Regions from separate parts of the Bradyrhizobium sp. BR 1433 genome, predicted to be linked through region 1. Evidence: riboswitches for the same ligand, from Rfam matches in the RefSeq annotation. Region 1 holds a riboswitch; the other holds the start of a gene.
The links. A riboswitch is a leader RNA that binds a small molecule or an ion and turns the genes downstream of it on or off. The one in region 1 is predicted to bind cobalamin.
Positions count from the first base shown of each region.

Region 2: it holds a riboswitch for cobalamin, as region 1 does, so the genes downstream of both, ACSKB9_RS21990 (TonB-dependent receptor) here and ACSKB9_RS39430 (DUF1636 family protein) in region 1, are expected to answer to the same signal.

Region 1 is NZ_JBPUGG010000001.1:8,219,552-8,226,941, reverse strand. It holds partial or broken gene cobN (cobaltochelatase subunit CobN) at 1-1,675, opposite strand, end outside; gene cobW (cobalamin biosynthesis protein CobW) at 1,675-2,709, opposite strand; gene ACSKB9_RS39430 (DUF1636 family protein) at 2,706-3,080, opposite strand; cobalamin riboswitch at 3,175-3,386, opposite strand; gene cobO (cob(I)yrinic acid a,c-diamide adenosyltransferase) at 3,423-4,076, shown strand; gene ACSKB9_RS39420 (cobyric acid synthase) at 4,088-5,536, shown strand; partial or broken gene cobD (threonine-phosphate decarboxylase CobD) at 5,717-6,683, opposite strand; gene cbiB (adenosylcobinamide-phosphate synthase CbiB) at 6,695-7,390, opposite strand, start outside.
Region 2 is NZ_JBPUGG010000001.1:4,512,202-4,519,591, reverse strand. It holds gene ACSKB9_RS22005 (hypothetical protein) at 1-1,180, shown strand, start outside; gene ACSKB9_RS22000 (ABC transporter substrate-binding protein) at 1,198-2,190, opposite strand; gene ACSKB9_RS21995 (hypothetical protein) at 2,567-2,740, opposite strand; partial or broken gene ACSKB9_RS21990 (TonB-dependent receptor) at 2,853-5,136, opposite strand; cobalamin riboswitch at 5,246-5,443, opposite strand; gene ACSKB9_RS21985 (FecCD family ABC transporter permease) at 5,556-6,599, shown strand; gene ACSKB9_RS21980 (ABC transporter ATP-binding protein) at 6,596-7,369, shown strand.

The DNA.
Region 1 (7,390 bases):
AACAGGCAGATCGCCGATCAGCGCCTCCGGCCAGCATGCGGGCGACAGCGCAACCGACTTGCCGGGCAGCCATTCCAGCGTTCCGTGCGCGCCGATGTGGACGACGGCATCGATGGCCTGCCGCCTGAGCCACAGATAGAACGCGACATAGGCATGGCGCGGCGTGCGCGCCAGATCGTGATAGTCGGCGTCGCGCTGTCCCACCTCACCGCGCTCCGGCTGAACGGCGATGACCGATTTGCCGCAGCAGATCGCCGCGAAATGAAATGCGCCGTCACGGCAATCGGGATCATCTTCCGGCGCGCCCCATGCGCGGCTGAGATCGCCCTGCAGCAGCTCGGGAAGGCCGGAAAGCGCCGCACGATAGTCGGCGACGTTCCACGTCAAATTTCTGCGCAAAAGAATGTCGCCCAGCGACTCCACCGGCTCAAGGTCAAATCCCGCGCCCGCGAGATCAGCCAGCATCGCCCCGACCGACGCCAGCGCATCGAGTCCGACGGCATGCGCGATCTGATGCGGCCGGCCGGGATAGTTCGAGAGCACCAGCGCAAGCCACTTCTCCTGTGCCGGCTTGCTGGCAAGCCGATGCCAGGCGGCCACGCGTGCGGCAATTGCAGCGACGCGCTCGGCATCCGGTCGATGCGCAAGATGCGCGAATTGCAGCTCGGGATCGCGCTCACCGGGCGATTTGAAGCTCACGACCCCTGTGAACAGGCGGCCGTCGACCTCCGGCAGCACCACATGCATCGCGAGATCGCCGGGCGAGAGCCCGCGGAGCGACAAGGCCCAATCCTCGCGCCGCGCGGTCGACAGCGCGACCTGGAACACCGGGCATGATGCAGCGTCGAACGGCGTCGTGCCGTCGTCACCGGCCGCGGAAAACGCGGTCGCATTGACGATGGCCGCTGGAGCGCATTGCGCGAACTGGGCGCGCAGCCAGTCGGCCACGCCCGCCGCCTTCAGCGAGGTGACGAACACGCCATGAGCATCAAAGCCCCGCTCACGCAATGCATCGATCAATGCATCGACCGGCGCCGTGTCGCCGGCCGCGAGGTCAGGAACGATAAAACGTCACCAGCACGCGCGGCCGGCCGTCCGGTGCCGGCAACGCCGTGATGGCACCGCGCCGGGAATCGTAGACGCCGATCTCGGGAAGATCGATCTCGCCGACCACCGGCCCGGCATAGAGTCCGGACGCCAGCGCCAGCTGCGCGATCACGGCCTGCGCGGCAACAGGACCGCCTTTGTCGCACAGCACCTTGAGGCGGCGCAGCGTCGAGATCGGCAAGGTCGAGAATTCGTCGAGCCGCTGATCGTCGCGGCCATCGGCCGGCAGCACGACTAGGGCGATGCCACGCTCCTTCGCCAGCCGATGCACCGCGGCCAGCCCGTATGACCAATAGGGCTCGCCGCCGATCAGCCGCACCAGAATGCCGCGCGCGTGCGAGAGCGTCCGTTCGATGTAGGTATCGACCGACAGCGGATGGCGCAGCTCCGCGAGATTGGCGAGCCGCAGCGACGGCAATGCGGCGCGGCCGCGCCGCCAGCCGGCCGCGAAGGCAGCAAGATCGCTGTCGGAAAACGACAACACCACGAGATCGGCCGGATCCTGGCCGAGGTCCCTTGGCGTCGCGGTCTCTTCAAGGCCGCGGCTCTCGCGGAAGACGACGTGCATCAGACACCAAGCCGTGCCCTGATCGCGGCTTCATCGATATCGGCATGTTCGCCGATCACGACGAGCTTCGACTGCCGCGCCCGGGCGCCCCAGGGCATGTCGAACTGATGCCGCACCCGCTCGCCGACCGATTGCACCAGCAGCCGCATCGCCTTGCCTTCGACCGCGATGTAGCCCTTGGCGCGCAGCACGTTCTGCTCGCGCGCCAGCCCCTTGATCGAGGCGACCAGCGCGTCGACATCCGAAACTTCCGGAAGATCGATCACGACGGAATTGAAATCGTCGTGCTCGTGTTCCTCCTCGCCATCGTGATGCGACGGCCGCGCCGCGAGATCGCTTTCCGCCGCCGCCCCGAGCCCGAGGATCACGCGCGCGTCGATCGTGCCGTCGACGACAGGCAACATCGGCACCTCGCGCGGCATCTCGGCCGCGATCACCGCTTTCGCTGCCTTGATCCCCTCCGCCCCGGCGAGATCCGCCTTGGTCAGCAGCACGATATCGGCACAGGCGATCTGGTCCTCGAACACTTCCGACAGCGGCGTCTCGTGGTCGAGATTGCCGTCCGCCGCACGCTGCGCATCCACCGCGGCCGGATCAGGCGCAAAACGGCCGGCGGCGACGGCCTCGGCGTCGGCGAGCGCGATCACGCCGTCGACCGTGATCCGCGAACGGATCTCCGGCCAGTCGAACGCTTTCAGCAGCGGCTTCGGCAGGGCGAGCCCGGAAGTTTCGATCACGATGTGATCGGGCTTCACGTTCCGCGCCAGCAACTGCTCCATCGCCGGGATGAAATCATCGGCGACGGTGCAGCAGATGCAGCCATTGGCGAGTTCGACGATGTTCTCGGCCGGACAATTGGCGTCGGCGCACGACTTCAGGATGTCGCCGTCGACGCCTTCGCTGCCGAATTCGTTGACCAGCACCGCGAGCTTCTTGCCGTTGGCATTGCGGATCAGATGCTGGATCAACGTCGTCTTGCCGGAGCCGAGAAAGCCGGTCACGACGGTGACCGGAATTTTGGCGAGCGTGGTCATTCTGCGGCCTCCGGCACGACGGGAAGAGGTGGAATGCGGGCGAGCGATTGCTTGCGGAAGATTTCCGGACGGCTGCGCCACGGCACGATGCCGTCGGGCGCCGCCGCATATGCGGAGGCACCGGCGATCACATCCGCGGCATTGGCTTCGGACAGCCGGCCGTAGACATAGGACCACCGCCCCGGCGCGCTGAGCGCGACCGAGCAACCCTGGCTGCAGGCCGACAGGCATGCGACGGGAACCAGATCGACGTCATCGGGCACGCCCGCCTCGACAAGCGCGGCATGCAGGCGTGCACCGGGCGCGAGCTCACCTTCCGCCGGCGTCTGGCCGGCGCGGCAGGTGATGCAGACATGAAGTGTAACGCTCATCGCCCTTCCTGGATTGACAGCGGGAAGCGATGAGGCACACGAACCGATTTTGGACAGGTTCGTTCCCCGTCGCGGAACACCCCGTCCGCCGGTTTCACAACATGCTGCGTTGGCAGGTCTCCCGGCTTGCGGAGCAGGTTTTACCCTTCGATGCCCACCTTCCCGACTCCGTATGGAATCAGTGGCTTGGGCATCTCTCCGGTGACGGTCGCGGGGGCGGCTGCGCTTCGGGCCCGATTTAGCGGAGCCCTATCGCATTCCCTCTTCGCCTGTCGTAGGACAGGAACCAACGCAGGACCACCATTCGTCCAAGCCTCGCACTTGTCAAGCCGAAGGAATGTGATGACTTCTGATGGAAAGGACGCTGAAGACGGCGCCGTCGGCACCGATCTTTCGCCGGATGCGCGCCACGCGGACAAGATGGCGAAAAAGAAGGCCGCCCGCGACCGCATCATGGCGACCAAGAGCGGTGAAAAGGGCCTGATCATCGTTCATACCGGCGCCGGCAAAGGAAAATCGTCCTCCGCGTTCGGCATGATCGTGCGCTGTGTGGCTCACGGCTTTCCCTGCGCCGTGGTGCAGTTCATCAAGGGCGCCTGGGATACCGGCGAGCGCCGCCTGCTCACCGGGCATTTCGGCGATCTCTGTCAATTTCACGCCATGGGCGAAGGCTTTACCTGGGAGACGCAGGATCGCGCCCGCGACATCGCGGCAGCGCAAGCCGGCTGGGAAAAGGCCAGGCAGCTGATCGCAGACCCAAGCCTGCGCATGGTCGTGCTCGACGAGATCAACATCGCGCTACGCTACGATTACCTCGCGATATCAGATGTCGTCGACTTCCTGACCACGTCGAAGCCGCCGATGACCCATGTCGTGCTCACCGGGCGCAATGCCAAGGAGGAGCTGATCGAGATTGCCGACCTCGTCACCGAGATGACGCTGGTGAAGCATCCGTTCCGCTCCGGCATCAAGGCCCAGCCGGGCGTCGAGTTCTGACAGACATCACCATGGCGCGCGCATTGATGATCCAGGGAGCCGGCTCGGACGTGGGCAAATCGCTCATCGTCGCCGGCCTTGCGCGTGCCGCCCGACGACGCGGCCTGCGCGTACTACCGTTCAAGCCGCAGAACATGTCGAACAACGCGGCGGTGACCGTCGACGGCGGCGAGATCGGCCGCGCTCAGGCGTTGCAGGCGCTCGCCGCCGGCGTCGAGCCGCACACCGACATGAACCCGGTGCTGCTCAAGCCCGAGACCGATGTCGGCGCCCAGATCATCGTGCACGGCAACCGGATCGCGACCGCACGCGCGCGCGAATATGCCGGCATGAAACCATCATTGATGGGCGCGGTGCTGGAGAGTTTTGCGCGCCTGAAGCAGCGCGCCGATCTGGTGCTGGTCGAGGGCGCCGGCAGCCCCGCCGAGGTCAACTTACGCAAGTCCGATATCGCCAATATGGGTTTTGCGCGCAAAGCCGACGTGCCCGTGGTGCTGGTCGGCGACATCGACCGCGGCGGCGTGATCGCGCAGCTGGTCGGCATCAAGACGGTGATCGACCCTGATGATGCGGCGATGATCCAGGGCTTTGTCATCAACAAGTTCCGCGGCGATCCGACGTTGTTCGAGGACGGCTACCGCTTGATCGAAGAGCGCACCGCCTGGCGCGGCTTTGGCGTGCTGCCCTGGTTCGTCCGCGCCGGCGAACTTCCGGCCGAAGATGCGCTCGGGCTCGGCGAGGCGCGCAAGCCCGGCCAGTGCAAGATCGCGTTCCTTGCGCTGTCGCGGATCGCGAATTTCGACGACCTCGATCCGCTGAAGCTCGAGCCCGGCGTCGATCTCGTGATGGTGCGTCCAGGCGAAGCCATCCCGGGTGATGCGAAGCTCGTCATCATGCCCGGCTCGAAATCGACCCGCGGCGATCTCGCCTTCCTGCGCGCGCAGGGCTGGGACATCGATCTCCTCGCGCATCATCGCCGCGGCGGCCATGTCCTCGGCCTGTGCGGCGGCTACCAGATGCTTGGACACAGCGTCGCCGATCCCGATGGGATCGAAGGTCCTGCCGGCGAAACACGCGGGCTCGGGCTGCTCGATGTCACGACCACGATGACCGAACAGAAGACACTGACACGCGTCAGCGCGGTGCATGCCGCGACCAGCCAGCCGATCAGCGCTTACGAAATCCATATCGGCCGCACCGACGGCCCGGATCGCGCGCGGCCTTTTGCGTTGCTTGATGGTACGGCTGAGGGCGCGGTTTCCGCAGATCGGCGCGTTCACGGCAGCTATCTGCACGGGCTGTTCGCCTCGGACGAATTTCGCAAGGCTTTCCTCGCGCAACTCGACATCGCGGCGGCCGATCAGCCCTACGGCGCCAAGGTCGAGAGCGCGCTCGACGCACTTGCCGAACACATCGAGACCCATCTCGATGTCGAAGGCCTGCTCGCGCTGGCGCGTTAAAGCGAGATGATTCCTTCTCACCTCGCCCCGCGTGCGGGAGAGGTCGGAACGCATCGTTAGATGCGTTCCGGGTGAGGGGGAGTCTCCGCAACCGCAGCTGTCGCCGAATACGCGGATACGGCCCCTCACCCCAGCCCTCTCCCCGTAAGAACGGGGAGAGGGAGCGCAGCGCCGTCGCAATCAGCGCGACAGCACGGCGGAAAGGCGAGACCATTCGCTCTCACTGCCCAGTAAGCCGAGGCGCAGCCATCCCGGTTTCTGCTGGAAAACCCGCGACCAGATCTGTGCACGGGCAAGCTTCTCCTGCGCGGCCAACGCATCGCCGGTCTCGTAGAGCCGGAACAGCGGTGTGCCGCCGACCAGCGTCCATCCCTGCGATCGCGCCATTGCATCGAGCCTGACGCAGTCGTCCGCGAGCCGCGCGGCCGTCGCCGTTGCCCAGTCGCGATCGAGCAACGCGCGCCGTCCGATCGCAATCGCGGCGCCCGAAACCGGCCAAGGGCCCGCCATCGCGGCAAGCGCGGCGATGTCCGCCTCGCTGCCGACAGCGAAGCCGAGCCGCAGGCCGGCAAGTCCGTAGAACTTTCCGAAGGAGCGCAGGATCAGCAGCCCGGCGCGTCCTGCTTCCGGTGCAAGGGACAGGTCAGGAACGGCGTCCGCAAAACTCTCGTCGATGACGAGCCGGCCAACGCGCGGCAGCAGTGCCAGCAACTCGCGCCGATCATGGCGTCGTCCATCAGGATTGTTCGGGTTGACGACGACGGCAATGTCCGCACCCGCCAGCGCGGCGAGATCGGTCACCTCGGCGACGTCCCAGCCGGCCGCCGACAACACCGCGGCATATTCATTGTAGGTCGGCGCCAGAATCCGGCGCCCGCTCCTTGAGCGCCAGATGCGGCAGCAACTGAATCGCGGCCTGCGCACCGCCCATCGCCACGATCGGCGCCTTGGTGGCATAGGCCTGCCCCGCGGCGTCGTGCAGCGATTCAAGATTGGATCGCGACGGCAAGGCGCTCCATTGCCGCGGCTCGACATCGACCAAGGGATACGGCACCCGATTGATCCCGGTCGACAGGTCGATCCAGTCGTCCGCGGCGCCGCCGAAGCGCCGCTGGGCGACATCAAGATTCCCGCCGTGCTCACGCATGCGCCGCTCCTTCACGCCAGCGCCAAGACTAGCAGCGACCCGGCCAACAGAATCATGGCGTAACGATAGAGTTTCAGCCCGGTGAGGACGTCAGCGGCAGCCGGATCGCGCGCCCCCTCGTTCAGCCAGGGCTCATCGGCGATGTGACCGTGATAGATGCGAGGACCGCTGAGCCGCACGCCGAGCGCGCCGGCCATCGCAGCTTCCGGCCAGCCGGCGTTCGGCGAGCGATGCCGACGTGCATCGCGCAACATGCATGACCACGCCTGCGAACGGTTCGGCGCGAGCAGCACGAACAGAACACCCGTCAACCGCGCCGGAATGCGATTGGCGAGATCGTCGATCCGGGCGGCCGCCCAGCCAAAGGCTTCGTGTCGCTCGGTGCGATGACCGATCATGGAGTCCAGCGTGTTGATCGCCTTGTAGCCTAGGATCCCCGGCAGGCCGAACAGCGCGCCCCAGAACACCGGCGCCACGATGCCGTCGGATGCATTCTCGGCGAGGCTCTCGATGGTGGCGCGCGCGATGCCGGCGTCGTCGAGCGTTGCCGGATCTCGCCCGACGATCTGCGCGACCGCCGAACGCGCGGCCGTGATGTCGCCGGATAGAAGAGGATTTGCGACCGCGGCGACATGGTCATGCAGCGAGCGCACGGCAACCAGCGGCCATGCCAGCACGCCGACAAGGACAACGCGAACCCATCCGGG
Region 2 (7,390 bases), 3.7 Mb from region 1:
GATCACGATCCTCGGCCTGGCCGGCCATCACGTCGAGGTTTGCGACCCCTCGCGCTGGTGCCTGGCGCGCTACTCCCGCTTTGTCCGCAAATACCACCATTGTCCGCCGCTGCGGTCGGATCCGGTCGGCTTCCTGCGCTTCGTCGAGCGCCTGTTGGCCTCGCGGCATTTCGATGTGCTGCTGCCGACCCATGAACAGGGATTTTTGTTCGCACGCGCCGCGGCAGGGCTGGCATCACGTACCGGCCTCGCGCTGCCGGATTTCGCCAGCTATCGCGCCGTGCACAGCAAGGCCGGCTTCAGCCGCCTGCTCGACCGGCTCGGGCTGCCGCAGCCGCCGACCCGGATCGTGAATTCGGCCGAGGAGCTGCGCGAGGCGGTGCGGTTTCCATCCGTTGTCAAGACGTCGGTCGGTACCGCCAGCCGCGGCGTCTGGTTCGTGCGCGACGCTGGTGATCTCAATCGCGCGCTCTACGACCTCGAGTCCTCAGGCGATTTTGGCGGTGAGGTGCTGGCGCAGGATCTGGTCACCGGCACGGTCGAGAAGGCGCAGTCGGTGTTCTGCCACGGCACGCTTGTCGGCTTCCATGCCTACCGCCAGATTGCGGCCGGTGTCGGCGGCGGCGAGGCGATCAAGGAGAGCGTGAGCCGGCCGGCGATCCGCGCCGGCCTCGAGACCATCGGCGCGCATCTTGGTTGGCACGGTGCGCTCTCGGTCGACGTCATCATGCCGCTCGACAGCGCGACGCCGCTGTTGATCGACTGTAACCCGCGGCTGGTCGAGCCGATGAACGCCTTTCAGTCGGGCGTCGATCTGGTCGATCTGCTGCTGCGCGTCTCGCGCGGCGAGACGCCGGCGCCGCTGGCCGAGGGCCGTCTCGGGGTGCGGACGCATCTGGCGATGCAGGCGCTGCTCGGCAGCGCATCGCGCGATGGCACGCGGCGTGACCTGATCCGGGAATGCGGCCGCATCGCCGCGGGCGAAGGGCACTATCGGGGAAGCAGCGAAGAGCTGACGCCGGTGCGGCTCGACTGGCTCAGTGCCGTGCCGCTGGCGATGACCACGGCGTTGCTGCTGGCATCACCGCAGATCGCCGCATCGCTGGCGCGCGGCGGCTTTGGCGCGCACCTGCTCGATCGCGGCAGTATCAAGGCGATCGAAAACGGCGATTTCCGCTAGGATCCTTCAGTGCGAATTCACTGCACGATCTTGTCTGCGCGCTTCAAGAGCTCCGGTGGAATCTCGACGCCCACGGCACGGGCCGCCTGGAGATTGAATATCAGCTCTCGCTTGGTGACGACGCCGACCGGCAGGTCGCCGGGCTTCGCGCCCTTGAAAATCTTGTCGGCGAATGTCGCAAACTCGCGCCATGTATCGGCGACGTTGGCGCCATAGGTAATCACCCCGCCCGCGTCCGCCTGGCCGCCGGGAAACATTACCGGCAAGCGGTTCTTCATGGCCAGTTCACCGACCCGCTTTCGATTGCTCCAGGGCACCGGCACTTCCAGGACCAGCAGCGCCTCCGCGCGTTCCTTTGCCATCCCGGCAATCGCGGCCTCCAGATCGTCCGCACCCTTGACCTTCACGATTTGCGACTCCAGCCCCAGGGCCTTGGCTGCGGCCTCGTTGGCACGGTCAATCGGGGCGAGCCCGCGTTCATCCGCGCCGGGGATCGTTTGATCACTGAGAATCGCAACGCGCGTGATCCCGGGGAATGCCTCCTTCAGAAGCTTGAACTGGTCGCTGGCCTGCTGCGGATCCAGGTTGGTGAGGCCCGTGACATTGCCTCCCGGTTTTTCCATCGAGGCGACAAGCTTCAACGCGACCGGATCAGTCACGATCGCGAAGATCACCGGGATCGTCGACGTGGCCTTCTGCGACGCCACCGACGCCGGGCCGCCGAGTGCGAGGATGACATCCACATTCGCGCCGACCAGTTCCGAGGCGAGACCGGGAAGGCGCTCGAGCTTCGACTCGGCAAATCGCGGCTCGATGACGATGTCGCGTCCTTCGAGATAGCCGCGCTCGGCGAAGTCGCTCAGAAGGTTTTTCTTGATGGAATCGAACAGCGGCGACGGGCTGCCGTTGACGAGGATTCCTACTTTCCTGGGGGCCTGTTGCGCATTGGACGGTTCGCACATCGACGCGATGATGCAGAAGACCGTGAGCACCGCCTTCGCAAATCTCATGGCACCGCCCCCCAAAGCAAGGATCCAGCGTCCATGCCGAGCCTAGCACGGCAACCAATCCGGAAGGGGGGCAGCCCATGACCCCGCTGCGACCTATTGTCTGCTTGGCGACGACGAGCCGGGCTGGGTAGCTCGCAAGCTGCGAGCCCGCGGCGCGCTACTGCGCGACCGTGCGCGTATCAGGGAGATCGGGGACGAAGCCTTTGACTAGCTCCATCCGCGTCGTCCCGGGCAAGCGCAGCGCGACCCGGGACCCATAACCATCGCTGGCGATTGTTGCGTATCGCTGGGGCCGCAGCCTATTTCAACAACCCAATCCGGTGGCAATGGGTCCCGGCCTTTGCCGGGACGACGTGAGGATGGATATCGCATAGCCTCACAACGGCTCGTCATCATTGCCGTAGCGGTCGAGCTTCGGCGTGGCGATGTCGCCATCCTCATAATACTCGTCTTCCTGCAACGCTGCGGGTGGCGGAGGCTTCTTAGACTTGTCGTCGGTCTTGTCTTTGGTCTTGGCGCCGCCCTTGGTCTGCTTCCCGGCCTTGGCCATGCGTTTCCCCTGCGCGGGTCAAATCAGCTGCCGGAACTCTACCCCAGTTTCGGTGCGTTTGTAATATTCGGAGACGGTGCGGCGGGTCACACCCGCCCCACCGGATCATGCTCTAGAACGTCGCGCCGGCCTTTACCATGTAGGTGCGGCCGGGCAGCGGATAGGCCGAGAAGCGGCCTTCGGTGAACGTGCTCGCGATGGCGTAGTCGTAATAGAGCGCGTTGAACAGGTTGTTCACGCTCAGCGACCAGAAGAAGCGGTCAACTTGCCCGCTCAGCTTGATATCGGCGGTGGCGTTGCCGGGAATCCGGCTCTGGGTGTTGGCCTGGTCGTTGTCCATGATGCGCGAACTCCAGGCCCGCACCGTGGCGTCGAACACCAGATAGTTCTGCCAGATATTCCAGGTGACGCCGAGATTGCCGGTGTAGCGCGACACCAGCGGCACGTCGTTGCCGGCCCAGATGCCTTCGCGGAACACCGCACGGGTGATCGCCATGCCGCCGCGCAGGGTGACGCTGTCGCTGACCTTGAGCGAGGCACTGGTCTCCGAGCCATAGCGGCGGGTGGGGTCGAGGTTGGTGTTGAAGAACAGCACCGGGTTGAAATGGATCTCGTTCTCGAGATCCATCAGATAGACGCTGGTCTGGACCTGGAAGCGGTTGGTCCTGACGCGAAAGCCGCCCTCGAACATCCTGCGAGGTCTGGGTCTTGAGCTGGAAGGTCTGCGGGATCGGGGCGAAGGTCAGCGGGTCGAATGACGGACCCGACGCGACGCGTTCGTCGACATCGGGCGTGCGGAATGCGCGTGCCGCGCGGCCGAACACCGAGAAAGTGTCGGTCAGGCGATGCTCGATGCCGACATGCAGCGCGTATTGCGTCTCGTTGCTGTCGAGCGGTGCCGCCTGGGTGTCGAATGCGAATGGCGCATTCGGGTCGTAGCGATCGCGCGCCGAGATGCTGGTGTTCTGCACGCGCGCGCCGTAGGCGAAGTCGGTCGTCGGCAACAGGCCCAGCGTATGTTGCCAATAGCCGGCCACGGACTGCTGCTCGATATTGTAGATATGGAACGGGTCGACGCCCTGATAGGCGCCGCGCGCCTCGCGGAAGGTCGAATCGTAATAGTCGATGCCGGTCAGGATTGTCGACGGCATGCCCAGCATCACGTTCTTGACGCTGAGCCGCGGCGTGAGCGACCAGGTCTGCAGCGCGGCGTCATTGTAGGTCGAGGCGAAGCTGATGGTCGGCACCGTGCCGAAGAAGCCGCTTTGCGTCTCGCGCTGCCGCCAGCCACCGTCGACGATGAGGTCGACGCCGTTCATCAGCGTCCTGGTGAAGCCGGCGGTGACGCTGGCGGTCTGCTGGTTGGCATAGTCGAAAGGCGTCGCGGCGCCGCGGCGGTCGGTGAGCAACTCGTTGACACCGATCGACGGATCGATCAGCCGTCCGCCGGGCAGGCCGAGCTTTTGGTCGCTGCCCGTGACGGTCAGGAAGGCGGTGAGATCCAGCGTGGTGTAGTTGATGTTGCCGACGGCGTTGCGCTGGTCGAGCGCATTGTTGACGCGGTAGCCGTCGGACTTGATGCCGTTGCCGTAGAACGAGGTGGACCACGGTCCGGAATTGAGCGCCGCGGACACCGCGGCCATGCGGGTGTTGAACGAGCCAAATCCGGCCTCGGCGCGCATCGCTGTCGGCGGGCAGCCGACGCCGGTCTTGGTGATGATGTTGACGACGCCGCCCACCGCGTTGTCGCCGTAGAGCACTGCGCCGCTGTTGCCGCGCGTGATCTCGATGCGCTCGATCGAATCGAGCGGAATCGTGGTGAGGTCGAAGCCGGCCTTGTCGACGTCGTTGAGGCGGCGGCCGTTGAGCAGGAAAAGGGTATTGTCGGTCGCGAATGCGCCGAAGCCGCGCAGGTCGACCGACGTCTTGGCGCCGTTCGGTCCGCCATAGGGCGTTTGCAGTTGCACGCCCGGCACCTGCGCGAGGATCTCGGGCAACGACTGCACCGGCGAATGCGCGATGTCGTCGGCGGTGATCACGGCCGAGGAGGAGCCGACAATGCCGGCGAGCTGGCGGCCGCCGGTGCCGCCCGTTCCGGTGGCCACGCCGGTCCCTGTCGTGCCCGATCCGGCTCCGCTGCCTGTATTGTTGCCTTGCGAGGTGCCCGGCGCCGGGCGTCGCGGCGCCGGCGCTTCGTCAGCGGCCGGCCTGGCGCGCGTGACGTTCTGGTCGCCCGGCTTGGTGACTTCGATCGCCGGCAGCTGATCGGGAGCGGGTGCCTGCTGCGCCCGCGCTGCGGAGACAAGGAATGCCGGCGCGAGCATCGTCGCCGGCGCGATCATCGTCGACGCGAGCAGAAGCGCGCGGCGCCGCCGATGGAAAGGGAAGGAGAACATAAGCAAGGCCTCGGCAACGTCAGTGGCACGTCACCGCGAACCAGTCTCACCATCGTGCTCACGGCATCAGGTGAAGCTCATGCCTGTACTCCCCGACCGGCAGCATCGCGTGTGACCACGGCTGACGGCAGGTCTCCTGGCTCGCGGGTCGTTACCCTTCGTCGCCTTCCCAGGACCGAGATTCCCAGTGGCCTGTGACGAAGGATTCACCGCATACAGTTGCGGGGGCAGCCGCGGCGTTGGGGAAGTTTCCCCGTACCGCATTCCCTTTTCATCTCATGAAAGAACCGTCATGTTCATCTAGGGTTCGGCCGGGTAGCAAAGTCAATCCGGCGGAAGTCGGGCAATGGCCGTGCGGCCACGGTTTTTGTCGAGTGTCGCTTGTCTGCCACGACGATCGCTGTAAGAGCATGGATCCGATGAGCGTGCAGGATTTTGCCTTGGCGGCCGAGGTCGCGGCGCGGCGCCGGTGGGGCGCCACCGCGGCGCTGCTCGCGCTCGTGGTCCTGCTGTGCGTGCTCTCGCTCGGCGTCGGGCCGGTGCGGCTGTCGCCGCTCGCGGTGATCGAGGCGCTGTTCGGCGGCGGCAGCGATGTGGCGCAGGTGATCGTGCGCGAGATCCGCCTGCCGCGCACCATCCTGGCATTTGCGATCGGCGGCATTCTCGGGCTGTCCGGTGCGGCGCTGCAAGGGCTGCTGCGCAATCCGCTGGCCTCGCCGTCGCTGTTCGGCGCGCCGCAATCGGCCGCGTTCGGCGCGGTGCTGGTGATCGCGCTGGGCCTCGCCGATGTGCGCTCCTACACGCTGCCGGTGGTCGCGATCATCGCCGCCTTCGGCTCGGTGTTCGCGCTGCTTGCGATCGCCGGCCGCAATGCCGGGCTGTTGATCCTGATCCTCGCCGGGCTCGCGATCTCGAGCTTTGCGGGGGCGGCAACCGCGCTGGTGATGAATCTCTCGAGCAATCCGTTCGTGGTGCTGGAGATCGCGTTCTGGCTGCTCGGCTCGTTGGAGGACCGCAGCTTCCAGCACGTGGCGCTGGCGCTCCCCTTCATCATCGCAGGCGCCGCCATCCTGCTCAGCCAGGCGAGCGCCTTCCGCGCGCTGACACTCGGCGAGGAGGCGGCGCAGAGCCTTGGCGTCGACGTCGGGCGGTTGCGGCTTTTCGTGATCACGGGCGTGGCGCTCGGCGTAGGCGGCGCGGTCGCGGTCACCGGCACGATCGGTTTCATCGGCCTCGTTGCGCCGCATCTGATGCGTCCCGTGATCGGTCACGATCCGGCGCGGCTCTTGGTGCCGAGTGCCCTCACCGGCTCGGCGCTGCTGCTCGCCGCCGACATCGCGGTGCGCATCATTCCTTCAACCTCGGACATCAAGGTCGGCGTGCTGACCTCGATCATCGGCGTGCCGTTCTTTCTCTATCTGATCATGCGCGAGCGCCGCGCGCTCGGCGGAGGCGTGGCATGACGCTGCTCTCCGCCGTCGCTCTCAATGCCTCGCTCGGCAGCCGCAAGGTGCTGCACGATGTCTCGCTGTCGCTGCCGTCGGGCCATCTGGTCGCGCTGGTCGGGCCGAACGGCGCCGGCAAGACCACACTGCTGCGCGCGCTGGCCGGGCTGATTCCGTCGGGCGGCGAGATCCGGATCGGCGGCGATGTGCTGGCGTCGCTGCCGCTGCGCGAGCGCGCGAAACGATTCGCCTATCTGCCGCAGGGGCACATGGTGCACTGGCCGCTGCCGGCACGCGATATCGTCGCGCTCGGCCGCTATCCGCACGGCGCGACCGATCCGGCGCGGATGTCGCAGACGGATATGGAGGCGGTGCTGCGCGCGATGCAGGCGGTCGACGTCACTGAATTCAGCGATCGCCGCGTCACCGAACTCTCCGGCGGCGAGCGCAGCCGCGTCGCGCTGGCCCGGGTGCTCGCGGTGGAGGCGCCGGTGATTCTCGCCGACGAGCCGACCGCCTCGCTCGATCCACGCCACCAGATCGACGTGATGCAGAAGCTGCGCAACGTCGCCGATGCCGGTGTGCTGGTGATCGTGGTGACGCATGACCTGGGACTCGCCGCGCGCTTCGCCGATCATGTTCTGGTGCTGTCGGAGGGACGGCTGGCCGCGCAGGGCGCGCCTGCTGAAGCGTTGTCGGAAGCGGTCCTCGCCAGCGTGTTCCGGGTCAGCGCCTATCGTGCCGAATTTCAGCGCGAGGCCGTCATCGTGCCGTGGGCGGACGTCTGATGTGGCCACGTCCTCACCACG